Regions from separate parts of the Paenibacillus sp. FSL E2-0151 genome, predicted to be linked through region 1. Evidence: a T-box and tRNA genes for the amino acid it is inferred to sense, from the RefSeq annotation. Region 1 holds a T-box; the other holds one or more tRNA genes.
What was found. The T-box of region 1 lies ahead of MHI55_RS24675 (valine--tRNA ligase). A T-box ahead of a tRNA ligase gene usually reads a tRNA of that ligase, here a tRNA-Val.

Region 1 (8,153 bases):
CCGTGACTTCAATAGATCAAGTGCCTTTGCCCATTCGGGCTCGACGATGATTTCCAGTTCCTGCTTCGCAATGGCGGGACGTACCCGTTCGACAATCTGCAGCAATTCGGCTGCATCCATTTTGCGTCGGAAATCTGGCTCGGTCAGGATCAGCGTATCCACTAGTGGCAGTATATGCTGCAAATACGCTTCGTGATGCTTATTTGCCAACATACCCATCATCAAAATTAACTTGTTGTGCGGATAGACATCCATAATGCTCTTGGCCAGTGACTCTGCCCCTTCCGGATTATGTGCTCCATCTAGCACAATTCGGGGTTCATCGACGACTTTTTCGAATCTTCCTGCCCAGAAAGCATTCTCCAGTCCAAGTACAATATCGTTGTCATCCAGCATAAATGCCATGTATTGTCTAAGCAATTCAAGCACCATAAGTGCGGCCGCTGCATTGTCACATTGATGTGAGCCCTGCATGCGTATGCGAACGTCCAGATCACGGAACGGGCCTGTAAAATGAAAAGATTGTCCGTTCTCATTGCTGTCCAGTCTATGATAAGAGAATTGATCTCCAGCCAAATACACGCTTGATTGAAGCTGCTGTGCTTTCTCCTGAATCACCTTCACAGCTTCGGGTTGAGTCGCGCAAGTCACAACGGGTACTCCCGGCTTGATAATACCTGCCTTTTCTCCAGCAATCTGCTCAATCGTATCTCCAAGTACATCCGTATGATCCATACCAATGTTGGTGATGACGGACACAACAGGTGCGACAATATTCGTTACGTCCATCCTTCCCCCTAGCCCCGTCTCCCATACCACAACGTCAGGGTAACACTCCTCTGCATAGTACAGAAGCGCCAGAGCCGTGGACACCTCAAACATCGTGGGTGATCCAAGCGGAGTGGAGGCCATTTCCATGACTAGTGGATGTAATCGGTTCGAGAGCTTAAGCAGGATTTCTTCAGGAATATCCTCACCGTTGTATTGAAAACGGTTTGTAAACTTGGTGATATAAGGCGACGTAAAGGTACCCACATCATATCCAGCCTGAAGAAGCACTGACGTCAAAAAAGCGCAAGTCGAACCTTTGCCGTTCGTTCCCGCGACATGAATAAATTTGAGACGTTGGTGTGGATTGCCTAACATGGACATCAGACTCTCGATTCGTTCCAATCCAGGTCGGATGCCAAAAGGAATAAGGCCATTGATCCAGTCCACGGCCTCGTTGTACGTAAGTAAAGGAGCTGCTGCATCTGTCCCGTCTAATTCCGTCATCTGATTCACCTTCGGTCCCGAGTTTGAGTGAAAAAAGCGGCCGGATGGCATAATGGCTCTCCATCCGACCCACATATATTAACCTTTAAGTTCCTTGATTCGTGCAATCACTTTATCCCGTTTATCGGAATAATCTGCTTGCTTGGCGCGCTCTTCCTCAATAACTTTGGCAGGAGCTTTGGCAACAAAGCCTTCGTTCGCCAGCTTTTTCTCTACACGGAGAACTTCGCCCTCAAGGTTCTCCAACTCTTTCTCCAAACGAGCCACTTCCTGCTCGATATCAATAAGACCTGCGAGCGGCAAGTATAGTTCTGCCCCCGTAATGATCGCAGTCATTGCCTTATCCGGTGAGTTTAAATCCAGCCCACTATCGAACTCGGACGTATTACAGAACCGTTTGATGTAATGGCTGTTACGCTCAATGATGCTGGACGTCTCAGCACTGTTTGCTTTGACCATCAATTCGATCTTTTTACTCATCGGCACGTTCACTTCTGCACGAATGTTCCGAACCGCACGAATGGTATCCATGAGCAGGTTCATCTCGGCAACAGCCTCTGGGTTCTCAAGAGCAGGATCGTATACCGGCCAAGATGCCAACGTAATCGTCTCACCTTCATGTGGCAGATGCTGCCAGATCTCTTCAGAGATGTATGGCATGAACGGATGAATCAGGCGCATCGTCTGATCCAGTACATAAGCCAGCACGGATTGTGTTTTCTTCTTGGCAATCGGATCTTCTCCGTAGAAGGACAGTTTCGCAAACTCAATGTACCAGTCACACAGGTCATCCCAGATAAAGTTATACAGCACACGGCCCGTTTCCCCAAATTCATACGCTTCGATTAGACGCGTAATATCGCGGGAAGTTTCGTTAAGACGGTGCAAAATCCAATAATCCGCTGTACCAAGCTCTCCGCTAATGTCACGTTCCTCATAGGTGAATCCTTCCAGATTCATCAATGCAAAGCGCGAAGCATTCCAGATCTTGTTGGCAAAGTTACGAGCCTGCTCCACCCGTTCCCAACGGAAACGCAGATCCTGACCTGGCGTGCTGCTGGTTGAGATCATGTAACGCATCGCATCTGCGCCGTATTTCTCAATCACATCTAACGGATCTACACCGTTGCCTAATGATTTGGACATTTTGCGTCCATCTGCGTCACGAACAAGACCATGCATCAGCACATCCTTGAACGGAATCTCATCGGTGAATTCCAATGCAGTGAAGATCATACGTGCAACCCAGAAATATATGATGTCATACCCTGTCACAAGTACACTTGTCGGATAATAACGTTGCAGATCTTCCGTATCTTCCGGCCAGCCCAATGTGGAGAACGGCCATAAGCCGGAGCTAAACCAAGTATCGAGTACGTCTTCGTCCTGTCTGAGCTTGCGTCCAGCATTCTCTGGCAGTGTCGTCGGATCTTCAGCAGATACGATGATTTCACCCGTTTCTTCATCATACCAGGCAGGAATACGATGTCCCCACCACAGTTGACGGGAAATACACCAGTCACGAACGTTCTCGATCCAGTTCAGATAGGTTTTCTCAAAACGATCTGGAACAAAATTAACCCCTTCGCCGCTCTGTTGTTTCTTGATCGCTCTCTCTGCAAGTGGCTTCATCTCAACGAACCACTGTGTAGACAGATACGGCTCAACAACAGCTCCGGTACGCTCACTGTGTCCAACCTGATGCGTGTGATCCTCAATGTTGATCAATACGCCCTGCTCTTTCAAGTCAGCAACAATCTGCTTGCGGCAGTCACTGCGGTCCAGTCCCTGATACTTGCCTGCCTCAGCATTCATTGTGCCGCTCTCATCCATTACCGTAATCTGAGGCAGATCATGACGAAGACCTACTTCAAAGTCATTTGGATCATGCGCAGGCGTGATTTTAACTGCACCACTTCCAAACTCTTTATCCACATAATCATCAGCGATAATTGGAATTTCGCGTCCAATGATAGGCAGTACAAGTACTTTACCAATCATATCTGCATAACGCTCATCTTTCGGATGAACAGCAACCGCTGTATCACCCAGCATCGTTTCAGGACGCGTTGTTGCCACTGTAACGTAGCCACTTCCGTCTTTGAGTGGGTACCGCAGATGGTACAGGTGACCCTGAACCTCTTTATATTCAACCTCAATGTCGGACAGAGCTGTCCGGTTCACCGGGTCCCAGTTAATGATGCGTTTGCCTCGGTAAATAAGGCCTTTTTCATACAGTTGAACAAATACTTTGCGAACCGCTTGGGACAGACCTTCATCCAGCGTAAAACGTTCACGTGAGTAATCAAGCGACAATCCCATTTTGCCCCATTGTTGACGAATGGTAGTGGCATATTGATCTTTCCAGTCCCATACTTTCTCCAGAAACTTGTCACGTCCCAGATCATAACGAGTCAGACCTTCTTCACGCAGCTTCTGCTCCACTTTGGTTTGAGTAGCAATACCTGCATGGTCGGAACCCGGAAGCCACAGTGCGTCATAACCTTGCATCCGTTTGGTGCGGATCAGAATATCCTGCAGTGTAAAATCGAGCGCATGCCCAATGTGCAGCATCCCGGTCACATTTGGGGGTGGAATTACAATTGTATACGGCTCGGCATCTTTACGTTGACCGGCTTTGAAATATCCACGCTCCATCCAGGTGGAGTACCATTTATCCTCTGCCGCCTTAGGATCGTAAGTGGTCGGCATTTCTGTTGCAGCTGATTTTTTTTCCTCAGACATGTGTCATTCCTCCGTTACTTCATCATCTTCGCCAAAAAAAACAAAAAAAACCTTTCATCCATCAAAGGACGAAAGGTTAGCTTTCGCGGTACCACCTTTGTTTCACGCCTACAGCAAGATAGACTTCACCCTCTGTACATGACGTGACACTTCAAGCAGATAACGGCTGCTACCGGCCCATCCTACCTCAGAAATAAATGACGATAGATCTCATTCATCCCTTGTATTCAAACAGGCAACTCCCGGGCGACTTCGATCAGTTGGTTCCTGCGGAATCTCACAGCGCTGCAATTCCACTCTCTGAAAGGTCATACTGTCTACTACTCCCGTTCCACGTTGTTCTTCAAAAAACCTACACACATCATACCTTGCTCGTGCGCGATAGTCAACCTGACAACAGCGGATAAAGAGCGCTGGAATGCAGGTTTAGGACGAATCATGCAAAAACCCGCAATCCTCAAGGGGATCACGGGTCGTAACGAAGGCTTTAACTACGGATTAAGGGATGTACAATATCTGACCTTCTTCCACAACCTGCTCAGATAATCGGTTATACAACTGAAGTTCCCTCGTGCTCAATTGATATCGATCTGCAATAGCATCCAGTGTATCTTCTCGCTGAACGATGCAAAGTTTCACCTTGCGGAACGGGGTCTGGTCCACGATCGTTCCCAGGAACAGGTTCTTCCATTCCACATCATCAGCTGGATACGTTTCTTCCTGTACCACACCCGCAGGAACCTCATCGCCTCGCTCCACTTCAGCATCGCGTGCCGCTCTACCGGAGGATAACAAAGAAGAGATACCTACGCCCTCTTCTTGCCGTGGTGCGGATTCTTTTTTGCTGCCAAAAGCAACCTTCAGCTCCGGCTTGTCTTCCGTCTCAGCCACAGGTTCAGGAACAAATGCTTCGTTCTGTACGAACTCGTCTACCCCAGTCGCTTCAAAAGACGGCCGGTCTTCCTCAGCGTTGCCTGGTTCGGACGAAGCAAATACACCTTGCCAGTTCTCCGCCTGTGATTCGCCCGGGACATCGGCAACTGCCTGATTCTCCTGCTGAGGTACAGATCTCGCGGATTCGAAGTGCCATACCTCTGGTGCGTCCGGTACATCCGGTGATGCCAACTCATTAGATGATTGAGCAGTAGGCTCTGAGACTGCTTGATCTGCACTTCTCGAGTTCGCAGGCAATGCATCCACGGAAGGCTCGGACCAACCCGAAGACTCATCTTCCAGAGGCAACAATGGTTCCGACTCAGGGTAAGAAGCTAATCGATCTGCGGTCTCAGCCATAAATGACGAGATCGGAGAAGGTTCGCTGTATTGCTCATGAGATGCCAATTCATCTCCATTCGCTGTCAGAGATGCGGGATCTTCATTTGCATCAGGTTGTCTGTTTTCGTTAGCGTACTCCGCACTTAGCTCCTCAGATTGAAGTGGCTCTGCGGATGACGCATTCGCATAATCCTGCTGCCATTCTTCGCTATTCCTTAATGTCTCTTCCCTTGTGGACAGGTCAGCGAATTCCGGAGCACCATATGCAAGTTCTGCTGCATTCGCAAGTCTCTCTTCCTCACTCCGCTGGAGCAGGTACTCTTGTGCAAATGTGTTGGGATCGCTACCTGCCTGTGCTGCTTCATCGGAACGGTTGGGTTGCTGAACATCAGGTGAATGAACAACTGTAAACTCATCTGCTGACCACACTTGTGGCTCTTCAACAGGAAAACCTTCGATACCTCGTAGCGACAACACGCCTGTAATGTTCAGACTGCGATTGGATAACAGATCCACGTCAAAATTTTCGATCTCGATGGAAATATCTTCAATCGATCTGACCCGGTTCAGCGGCACTGTGATCTCCACGGGAATGAAATGTTTGAGCTCCTCTGAAGCCTCATTTTCTCCTCTGTACGCACCTGTAAGTAAAAGATGCCCTCTTAATGTGGCATGATCATCCTGCCCTATGACTTGAATGCGTGGGTATAGTTCAATCTCCTCCAATTCCTCAATCGCAGGAACTCCCTCAGACAAATGAACGCGCTCATAAATATCGAACCGCAAACCATAAGGTTGATTCAACAAAGGTGGCGTCCTCCTTTCGGCATATGTTCACCATGATCCTTCTCATGGGACTGATCCATGGTCCAAATCCTTCGTTACCCCATCTATATGCCTTGAATGAGAGGAGCATGCCACCTTTTGAAAAACCTTGCTATATATGTTCAACTCATGGTTATTTACACTGTCACTCCAATGACAGAACAACCTTCTGATCGCTGTTATCCCCAGATTTTTTTCATTCCTTTTTATAAAGGGAAAACCCGGGGATAGCTTAGGCTTCCGAAGTAGCTTTCTTTCAGAAAGCTTTTAGGCGAACGCTTTACTTCTTCTGGTTGTTTCTGTCCTTTCCGTTTTCGTGTAAATAGTTAGTCGAACTTATATAGTGTATTAATAATTTTGACGCTCACGCTCTGCCAATTGTGTGAAATCGGACGGCCATGGGTCGTTCACTTCAATCATCGCTCCGGTTAAAGGATGACTAAACTTAAGCAACTCTCCATGAAGTGCTTGTCGCCCAATGGCATCCGCTCTACCTCCATACAACGCATCACCAATGAGCGGGTGTCCCGCGTAACTCAGGTGTACACGAATTTGGTGTGTTCGTCCTGTATCCAGCTTTAATCGTACAAGGGTTGCTCTTTCCCACACTTCGACGGTCTCCACATGAGTAACAGCTTCCTGTCCACCTTCCGAGACACGTCTGCGCTGCTTGTGATGTCTATCCTTGCCAATCGGAGCATCAATTTTGTGGAGTTCAAGGGGGATATGTCCACCTGCAATGGCTACATAATGGCGGCCAATCTCTTTGCGACGCATCGCTTCATCCAGTTTGGCGAGGGCAAAAGCATTTTTGGCATACAGGACAGGTCCGGTTGTATCCTCATCCAGTCGATGAACATGGCGAACGCTCGCCTGGATTCCGTTCATTTCGTAATAAGAGGCAACCACATGATCCAGCGTGATGGCCTGATCGGTACGGCTTCCATCTGGATGCAGTTTCATGCCTGCCGGTTTGTGCATAACCAGACAAAAATCATCCTCATACAATACATCCACATCAGCCCAGCGTGGCTCAACATCGATTGGCTGGGACGCAAAAAGGGCCAGCCGAAGCCGGTCCCCTGCAAGTTGTATTCCTTGGTTTGCTTTTAACTGACGGAGCAGTTTCTCCGGAAACTGAAGTTCAGACAATAACCATTGCTCTGCAGCCATCGGTTTGTCCGAGCTGCCTGTTACGGCTTTCCCTGGCATCAGCTCAAGCCATTCCCCGCGGCGTTTCCAACTTTTGATGGTCATAGCGATTGAAGAGCTTTACGATTCGCCTCAATCGTATCGTCAATATCCTGCTCCGTGTGCACACCAGAGACAAACATACCTTCGTATTGCGAAGGCGCAACACTCACACCTTGATCAATCATGGCCGCAAAATAACGACGGAATTGATCCAGATTGCTTTCTTTGGCAATATCATAATTGGTTACTGGAACGGCACTGAAGAATGGACAAACCATGGAACCCACACGGTTAATGGTTATCGCAATACCCGTCTCAGCTGCATTTTTCTCGAATCCGGCTTGCAGACGTGCAGACAATGTCTCCAGACGGTCATAGACCTCTGGTGTTAACAATTTGAGCGTTGTATACCCTGCTGCCATAGCCAGCGGATTCCCGCTCAATGTACCTGCCTGATAGATTGGTCCTGTTGGAGCAATCTGTTCCATCAGATCCCGACGACCACCATAAGCGCCAACCGGGAGGCCGCCACCGATAACTTTACCCAGACAAGTCAGGTCAGGTGTAACCCCATACCGTCCCTGAGCACAGTTCAACCCTACGCGGAAACCGGTCATGACTTCGTCAAAAATAAGCAGGCTGCCATATTGGGTCGTCAAACTGCGCAGCCCTTCAAGGAAACCGGAAGCCGGAGGAACAACCCCCATGTTACCTGCCACAGGCTCCACAATAACAGCGGCCAGTTCTTCACCATAACGTTCAAAAGCAAGTCTCACGGACTCCAGATCGTTATAAGGCACCGTAATGGTATTCACAGCTACGCCTTCAGGCACGCCTGG
Region 2 (8,153 bases), 780 kb from region 1:
ATTTCATATACTTTCATTTTATGGGTACGAGCGCCACATTCTAGGAAGAAGTTATGCAACAGATCCTCGACCAGGTTACCACTGTTGAAGACGTTTGCTCCCGTCCATGGATTACCCATAGAGTCAAAAGGCATTGCGCCTTGTGCACCTGCCAGATAGTGATATGACAGACGAGCATCCTTCACGGAACCTAGCGGCGTATCGTCAGGTTCTTTGTACTCGGTTGAACCTCTGAGGCACTTGTTAATGCCATGAGACACGAGCTCAACATGACCCAATTCTTCGGCGGTAATACTCATGACGAGGTCGTAGAAGGGCTTCAGCTTTTCTTTGGAACGAAAATTAAACGATTGATAGAGGTAGTTGTTCAACGTTGACATTTCTCCGAATTTGCCGCCGAGTAATTCTTGTATAGCTGCCGCAGCATTCGGATCTGGCTTCTCGACATTGGGAATCTCAATCAGGATTTCATCCAAGCGTTTGAACATTCGGGTGTAACCTCCTCAGATTGGTATTGCAGATCGTGTAGAATTTCAGATCGTGAAGTCACTCTGTCATGCCCTATTACACGTCTATTGGGTTTTTTAAACAAAAAATCAACCAAATGGGACTTAAGCATCGCATAACGCATGCCTCATCTCTTCTCCCTTTTGTTATTTCCAATACGGTGAATTTTATGTATAATCAAACATTCGAACGAGTCTTCACGTTACAAGAGAAGTGAGTCATGAATCCATAAAGGAGTAAGAGATGAACAAGCGTTGGATACAAATAGTTGGGATTGTGATGTTTCTAATGATTCTGATGTACATAAGCAGCAAGCCTGCCACAGCATATGTCGTTACGAACGAGGTTCAGGTGGATGAAGAAACGCGGGAGTTACTTGAAAAGAAATACGGGTTGGATCGTCCTGAGGAGCCGAAGACACAACAACACGTTTTCTCGGGTGACTGGGGAATGAGTTTCCGGACGGAGCCTACTGATTCGTTTGACCGGCTTGTTCATGTGGTTCCTTTTTCCCTACGGCCACTGGCCTGGATCTTTCGTTTATTCGTGTAAAATGAAACCCGGACGGGCAATATAACAGAAACATATTGTCCCAAGGAGTGAGTGAAATGAGAATGCTCATCGTTACCGTCATGTCGGTAGTCCTGAGTTTAGCCGGAATTACATCAGGCACAGGCGCCGCCATCCCTGATTATGCGAAGTGGGGAATTATTGCGGTCAAAGAAACACAGACCAAGTATAATGTGGATATTTTGGACTATAAGCATATCGGTCGCACCTCTCTAACAGCAGATCAATCACGGGAACAGTTCAAGCTGTGGGTTCGTGCGAAAGACGGCAAACAATTCGCAGTCTATGTGAATGTTGATTTTAACCCATCTACACAACAGTTAAAGAAAGTACAATTTTCGGAATCGGATCGGCACTGATCCGTTACTGAACCAGACTGCCTTATTCATTAAGGTGAAAGTCTGGTTTTTTTTATTTTACAAAATCCTTTTTTTACTATTGAATAAAGAACTTATGTTCGCATATAATATGAAATACAAACAAACGTTCTTATCGGAGGGATGATTATGCTAGGGAAATATATTGGCCAGATGGTGGAGCTTGTCTACATGGATCGTGCAGGGCAGATTACGCAGCGACAGATTCGAATTAACAGTGTACGTGGCGGGATGATTAGAGCATCAGCGGGAAAAGAAGGCTCGCCCCGAACATTTCTGGAGCAAGGTATTCTGGCATGGCGTCCTGTTACCGATCTGAATGGGGAGGTAAAGTATGCTGAACGACTTTGAACGCAAGATTTTGCGTATTATGGTGAACTATGCAGGACAACGGCGCAGGCTGCCGCGTATGGATGAACTGAAGAACAAGACGGGACGAAGCAGAGCTTACATTCATGAGTCTTTGCTAGAGCTTGAACGAACCGGGCACATCGCCTGGGAGAACCGGTCTACTCTGGAAGGGATACAGATTTTGCAGGCATGGGAACAGGTACAACAGCCGATTCGCAAAAGCCAACCTTCCGGTGATTCCGTAAAATATTTTACGGACTACTAGGGTGTTCTCAAACTTAAGCAAGCTATAAGATAGTTGGATGTCAGTATCTAAACAGTCTTGAAGTCCAAGTTGGCTGATCCTGGCGAATGAGTAGATAATTTTCTGAGGAACACAGGACGTCTTATTTGGCCTTCCGCTCCTCTTTTCAAATTGTAAGAAACATCAGACACCTTGTTTCCCGATATTCCCTGACAAAAACGCTATAAAAGGCCAAAAATTCTGATATAAAGTGTCTCAGATTCCTTAGATTTCTAAGGGGGCTTCAAATCCTTGAATAAGACGCCTCAGATTCGTTACCGCTCGTGGGCCTGAGTTCGGCTTTCAGTAGGTTTGAAGACACCCTCCAGTGAACAAGAAAACGCCAACCCGGGTAACCGGATCGGCGCTTATTGTGTCACATGTACGACATGTGCATCTATTTTAGAAATGGGGAAGTTGGTCCAGGTTGTTGGTTGGGTCACCGTCGGCATCTCCGCGAATGTACATTTCGCCATCCTTGCCTTTAAATACATTCACACCGGCAATAGCACCAGCTTTTACTTCTGCAAGTGCCTGCTGATAATCCAGTACACGTCCTGCTGAAGTCTGAAAAGCTGTCAGGTCACCGTCACCATTTTTCTGTACGGCTGTGAAACTCTCGCGTGTTGTTTGAACCATGATGTCACACTCTCCTTATATGACGAGATAGGAATCTGCTTACCTGATTAGCCTATCCGAATTCATCGGAAGTATGCACCATATGCTGATAAGACCTGCCAACGTCGAGGTTTTACAAGCTCTTTCTCATACGAACATGCAGAATATCTGCATCATAAAAAGGTTCTTCCGAAATCACTTCATAACCCAGTTTTTCATAGAATTTCTGTGCCTGACACTGTGCATCCAGTACAGAATAGGATAAGCCGAGTTCACGTGCCAGCTCCTCCATCGCGAGCAGAAGCACACGTCCATAACCAAATGAACGATGAGATTCAAGCACTGCGATCCGCTGCATTTTGGCCGTATCCTTGCTGTAATAGATCAGACGTCCTGTGGCTACAGCTTGGCCATCCGTACTTAACAATACATGATGCACATCCGGGCTGATGACATCATATTGATCAATCTCAATCTCGGCAGGCACCTGTTGCTCGATCACAAAAACGTGATGGCGAATTCCCAAGGCTTGCTCCAGTTGTTCTTCTGTCGATACATAACTAATCTCAGCTGCCAATTCCATTCCTTCTTTCTGCTCTTGCGCGACATATCAGACTGAATTATACAAAAAAATGTTTTTCCTGTATAGTGAAGTCTGGAACATATTGGGAGAGGAGGGGGTAGTGATGGGCATGACAGGCATCATGGTAATTACATTGCTAATGTCGGCGGGAATGATTACTCTGTTGTATTACGTTACGAAGAAAGCATACTCACGCAAGTGGGATGAAGACGAGTAATTCACCTGTTAACCTTCACGGCAAGACTTCACTGCTTCCTCGTGGAGAATATACATCTTGAATTACAGATTTGGAGTATACGTCCAGCCAGACCGGCAGAGACTCACCATTTTCATTGGGCTGTTGTAATTGTTGGAATTGTACCGTATGTTCATCCTTCTCCAAGCTGCAACCAGTAACGGTTGTAATGAGAATCATAAGCCCAGCAAAGAGAAAGAAGCATTTGGTGAATGTACATTTATTGGATTTTGACCGTTTTGTTATGTTTCTCATAGGGAATTCACCTCGTTGTAGAAATGGTAATCTTTCCTTTATTGTGCACCATTTCGGGTGATTTATAACCAAATAAATCATTGACAATGAACACGGTTACTTGATATGATACTGTTACTTGATTGGGAAACAGTTATATATCATGATCTGTTAGCTCAGCTGGGAGAGCACTATCTTGACAGGGTAGGGGTCAGTGGTTCGAGCCCACTACAGATCATACACGAGAAGCCTTACATTGTAAGGCTTCTTTTCTTTTTTACATACAAACATGAATGCGATTTGCGATAGTTTCAGTTTCTCTTCCTCTTTTTAAACAAAACTTAAATAAAACATAAATTCAGCGTAAGGTTCGTCTTCTATACTTGGTTCTGAGGTCAACATAGAACAGGAGAAGGAGAGAACTTATGAATTATTCAAGTCCATTTACATCAAAGTTAGCCAGAGTAGGGATCGCGGGTACACTGGCTTTAATACTGGCAACAAGCCCACTTGCCAACATGGGGGTTGTTGCCGCGGAAGCAGACCCAGCACCTGTATCTACGAAGATACATAACACACAGAAAGACTCTCTAGAGCAGACCCCGATTCAATACCAGATCCAGGCTCGATTAAATGAGAAGGACATGACGATCCAGGGGAGCGAGAAGGTAACGTACCGCAACACAAGCAAGGATGCACTCCAGCAGCTGGTTCTTCATACATATGCTGATGCAAACCTCTCCAAATCTACACAGGCGAGCATGTACCAACAGCATAATGAGAAGATTAGTGAAGATCACCCTGAGAAGACAGCGGAGGACTTTCTGGGTGGCATCGATATTCAGGCTGTAACAGCAGATAGCCAATCGCTGGACTTCCATAAGGAAAACCAAGCGTTGACCGTGCAGTTGAAAGAGCCCGTTCAACCAGGCGAATCGGTATCTTTCCAACTGGAGTTTCAGTTGAATATACCCTATGGCTCACAGCGAGTTTCCTACTACAAAGACATGATCAATGGTGCACACTGGTTCCCGGTGATGTCTGTATACGACGAGGTTGAGCATCAATGGAACAAGGCACGGTATAGTCAAACATTTGAGAGTGATTATTACACCTCATCGGACTTTGAAGTTCAATTCAATGTTCCTGATGAGTATCAGGTAGCCATGCCGGGTACGATCACCACTCAAAACAGTACAGAACATGGTCGTAAAGTTGTTTCTGCTGTGGCCCAGAACACAAGGGAGTTTGTGTTCTTTGCTAGCCCAAATCTTCAAGTGGAGAGTGTTACTCGTAACGGTCTGACGGTGGAATACTATTATTACAACGATGATCCATCCAAGAAAAAGATAGTTGACCGCTACATTAATCAGGCATTCAAGGTCATCGATTTCTATAGTGAGAAATATGGCAAGTATCCCTATCCAGAGTTCCGAATTGTCGAGACGTATGTACAAGGCGTTGCCGTGGAGTATGCGAGGCTCATCCAGATGGGACAGATTCAAAATGGTGCTGTTCCAGAAGAAGATACAACATTTGTTCATGAAATAGCGCATCAGTGGTTCCATGCATTGATCGGTAATAATTCGGAGACAGAATCCTTCCTGGATGAAGGCTTTGCTGATTTCTCGATGGTGTATTTTGCCGAGAAACAGGGAGATAAGCTAAATGGATTCAGATCCATACAGTTTGATACTGCGCCCGTAGATATGGCGATTGCGTCAACAAACGATGAAGCTGGGGATTTGGCAAGTTTGGTATATTATCAGAAGGGGCGACAAGCGATCTATCAGCTTTACCGTTCCGTCGGTGAAGAGAAATTTGACGAGTTGATGAGGACATATTTCAAACGCTACGTGTACCAAAATGCAACGATAGAGGGGCTGCTTCAAACCATTGAAGATGTGCTTGGTAAAGAAATACGTTCAGAAATGCAGATGGCCCTATATCAGCCTGATTTTGTCTTAAAGCCGGAATACCAACTATCACAAGAAGAGACCGCCGCCTATGTGCATAATGTCTTACAAGTGCAATATCAGGCTGTCATGGGTATGGTTCCTAATCTGCCTTATGAAGTGATGAATCGATTGATGGACAAAGCCCTTCAAGGCGAGGAATTAACCATTGTGCTCAGCGATCAGGTGAGTAAACTTACAACTAAACAGCAGGAAGATATGGTTAATCAGTTGACCGGATTCCTTGATATGACTGGTATGAGATACGACATTATAAGGGATCGCAAGGAACTGAAGCAAAAGATGAAAAAAGAGATCGGCAACAGCAACCTTATTGTCATTGGCAATGCCAAGTCAAACGGATTGGTGCAGGCTTTAAAACTTAACATTATCGACCGGACGAAACAGACGGGTTTTCCTTGGAAGAATACCATGAATCAACCTCTCACGGCTGGTGCATATGTTATCAAACATCCCTATAACCAGAATCGATTGATGCTTCATTATTTCTGGAATGAGGATCATCTGAGTGATGAGGCATTTGAAGCTTTTAAGCTGAAAATACAGGAGTCTATCGGCTTCACTAACGACTTTTACCAGTACTATGTATTGGATAACCAAGGCAAGGAGAAATCCAATAAAAAAATTGCGAATCCCATATCTTCACTTTTTGCGGAGTAATAAGGAATTGGTTTTGCAGTTTCTTCGTTCAAACAGGTTAGCCAATTTGTATTGGTTAGCCTGTTTATGTTTTATATGAAAACCAGACTTAGAATAATAGGCTGTAAGATGGGCATAATGCTTTAACACAAAGGCAACTTCATGAATATACTTATCGGGAGAAAACAATAGGAGGGATTAATATGAAGGATCAACATTATCCGGGCGTACCAATGAAAGGGACAGTTGCTGATTACAACTGTAAAGGAAATAAAGGAATGAACAAAATGAAAGCGTATTCATATAATGCTAGAATTTGTCCTATCCTTTGTGTTACTCAGGAGCCGGTTGCGAATGAGGGTAATGTTGTTGATTTTTCAATCCTATTAAAGGACACTTCGGATGTTTTATATTCGCGACCGGTAAATGGTAATACCCTGCTCACGAAGGAGTTGAGTTTCCATGTCTATGACTGATAATATTGCTCAGACAGCACTCGACGCAGCGATGAAGGCAAATAGGGCCGTTGCGCCTTATGATTATTGCGATGCAGAAACCAGACGGATGTACACGCCTCAATTTGATAAAAAAATGGACAATCCTATGTACACCGCTGCAATGGCGGGCCTTCAATCGATCTATTGGTTTCGGGCGATCAAAGTGAAGGGGCTTATCCCTGATGCAAAAGCAGATTATTATGCTACGTATTCTACCAATCATAATCACATCGGAGGAATTGGACTAGCCTACTCGAACAGCCCGACAGGACCATGGAACAAACACGGACAGGTGTATCTCGATACTGTGGTTGGGAATTCGACGGAAACTCCATTTGTGATCTGGAACGATGAAGAACAATTGTTCTTTATGTATTATCAACAAAACGGACTGGGGATCAATCAATCGACGGCACTTGCGACCTCTGTAGACATGATTAACTGGACAAGAGTGGGTTTGATTTTGGACAAACCTCCCGGGTTCCCAGGTGATGGTCATACCGGTTACTTCTCGTGTTTCAGAAATGGCGGCAAATGGATCGGTTTCTCGGTGATGGGCGGTGGTGACTTTGGCCGTAAATGTATCTGGCATTCACATGACGGACGTAGCTGGTTAGCTGATGCAAGACCATTAATGGGTGGGAATGATGCCACTTTAACTGCGGGAGAAAACATTTCGAGATCCAATGCTGGTGTATTTATGTACAAAGGGAGCATGTGGTGGCTGGGCATGTTATCGGCTTATGCTTCCGGTGGGGTTACGACTGTAGCTCGGCCTGCCATTGCCAAAATCAGCGCAGACTTTCGTCAACTGCTGGACAAACCTACAGATATATATTTTCCGGCATTGACTTGGGAGACGACCAACATGCAGTCCTTGATGGTGTCCGTTATGGACGGTGTAGTGTACGTGTATTACAATACCGATCATAATATCGGTGTAGCCTATTCGGTGGGGGTGTAGAGATGGTTATACGTGATGCAGCGGGTCAGATTGTGCCCTTTGGAAAGGTTCACAAACAGCTTGTGGCCGATTTTCTTTACGGAACGTTACCGGATTGGGTGGAGGTGGTGGGCACCCCTACGTTTGAGCCTTTGCCCGACAGAGGGACCATAACCGTTACAACACCGACAACGGCAGGAGCCACGGCAGAGTTGAAAATGAGGCATCTGATTGACAGCTCGAAAGTAACCGCAATTGCAATCACTTTGGAAGCGCTACAATTAAACGGGAACATTGGAATCTCAGTTCAGGTTGGCATTAAATCGAAGGATAGCAAGGC

Region 2: it has a tRNA-Val gene. The T-box ahead of MHI55_RS24675 (valine--tRNA ligase) is inferred to sense a tRNA for this amino acid. The anticodon was not compared.

What each region holds. Positions count from the first base shown of each region.
Region 1 is NZ_CP150308.1:5,539,040-5,547,192, forward strand. Features, by position in the region: gene MHI55_RS24670 (folylpolyglutamate synthase/dihydrofolate synthase family protein) at 1-1,275, opposite strand, end outside; gene MHI55_RS24675 (valine--tRNA ligase) at 1,354-4,020, opposite strand; T-box leader at 4,082-4,363, opposite strand; gene MHI55_RS24680 (LysM peptidoglycan-binding domain-containing protein) at 4,519-6,102, opposite strand; gene MHI55_RS24685 (RluA family pseudouridine synthase) at 6,469-7,377, opposite strand; gene hemL (glutamate-1-semialdehyde 2,1-aminomutase) at 7,374-8,153, opposite strand, start outside.
Region 2 is NZ_CP150308.1:4,758,493-4,766,645, reverse strand. Features, by position in the region: gene MHI55_RS21465 (manganese catalase family protein) at 1-488, opposite strand, end outside; gene MHI55_RS21460 (hypothetical protein) at 751-1,059, shown strand; gene MHI55_RS21455 (DUF3889 domain-containing protein) at 1,116-1,436, shown strand; gene MHI55_RS21450 (hypothetical protein) at 1,584-1,805, shown strand; gene MHI55_RS21445 (hypothetical protein) at 1,789-2,070, shown strand; gene MHI55_RS21440 (DUF3892 domain-containing protein) at 2,491-2,727, opposite strand; gene MHI55_RS21435 (GNAT family N-acetyltransferase) at 2,840-3,283, opposite strand; gene MHI55_RS21430 (hypothetical protein) at 3,522-3,704, opposite strand; tRNA gene MHI55_RS21425 (tRNA-Val) at 3,924-3,996, shown strand; gene MHI55_RS21420 (M1 family metallopeptidase) at 4,184-6,394, shown strand; gene MHI55_RS21415 (hypothetical protein) at 6,577-6,849, shown strand; gene MHI55_RS21410 (hypothetical protein) at 6,836-7,834, shown strand; gene MHI55_RS21405 (hypothetical protein) at 7,837-8,153, shown strand, end outside.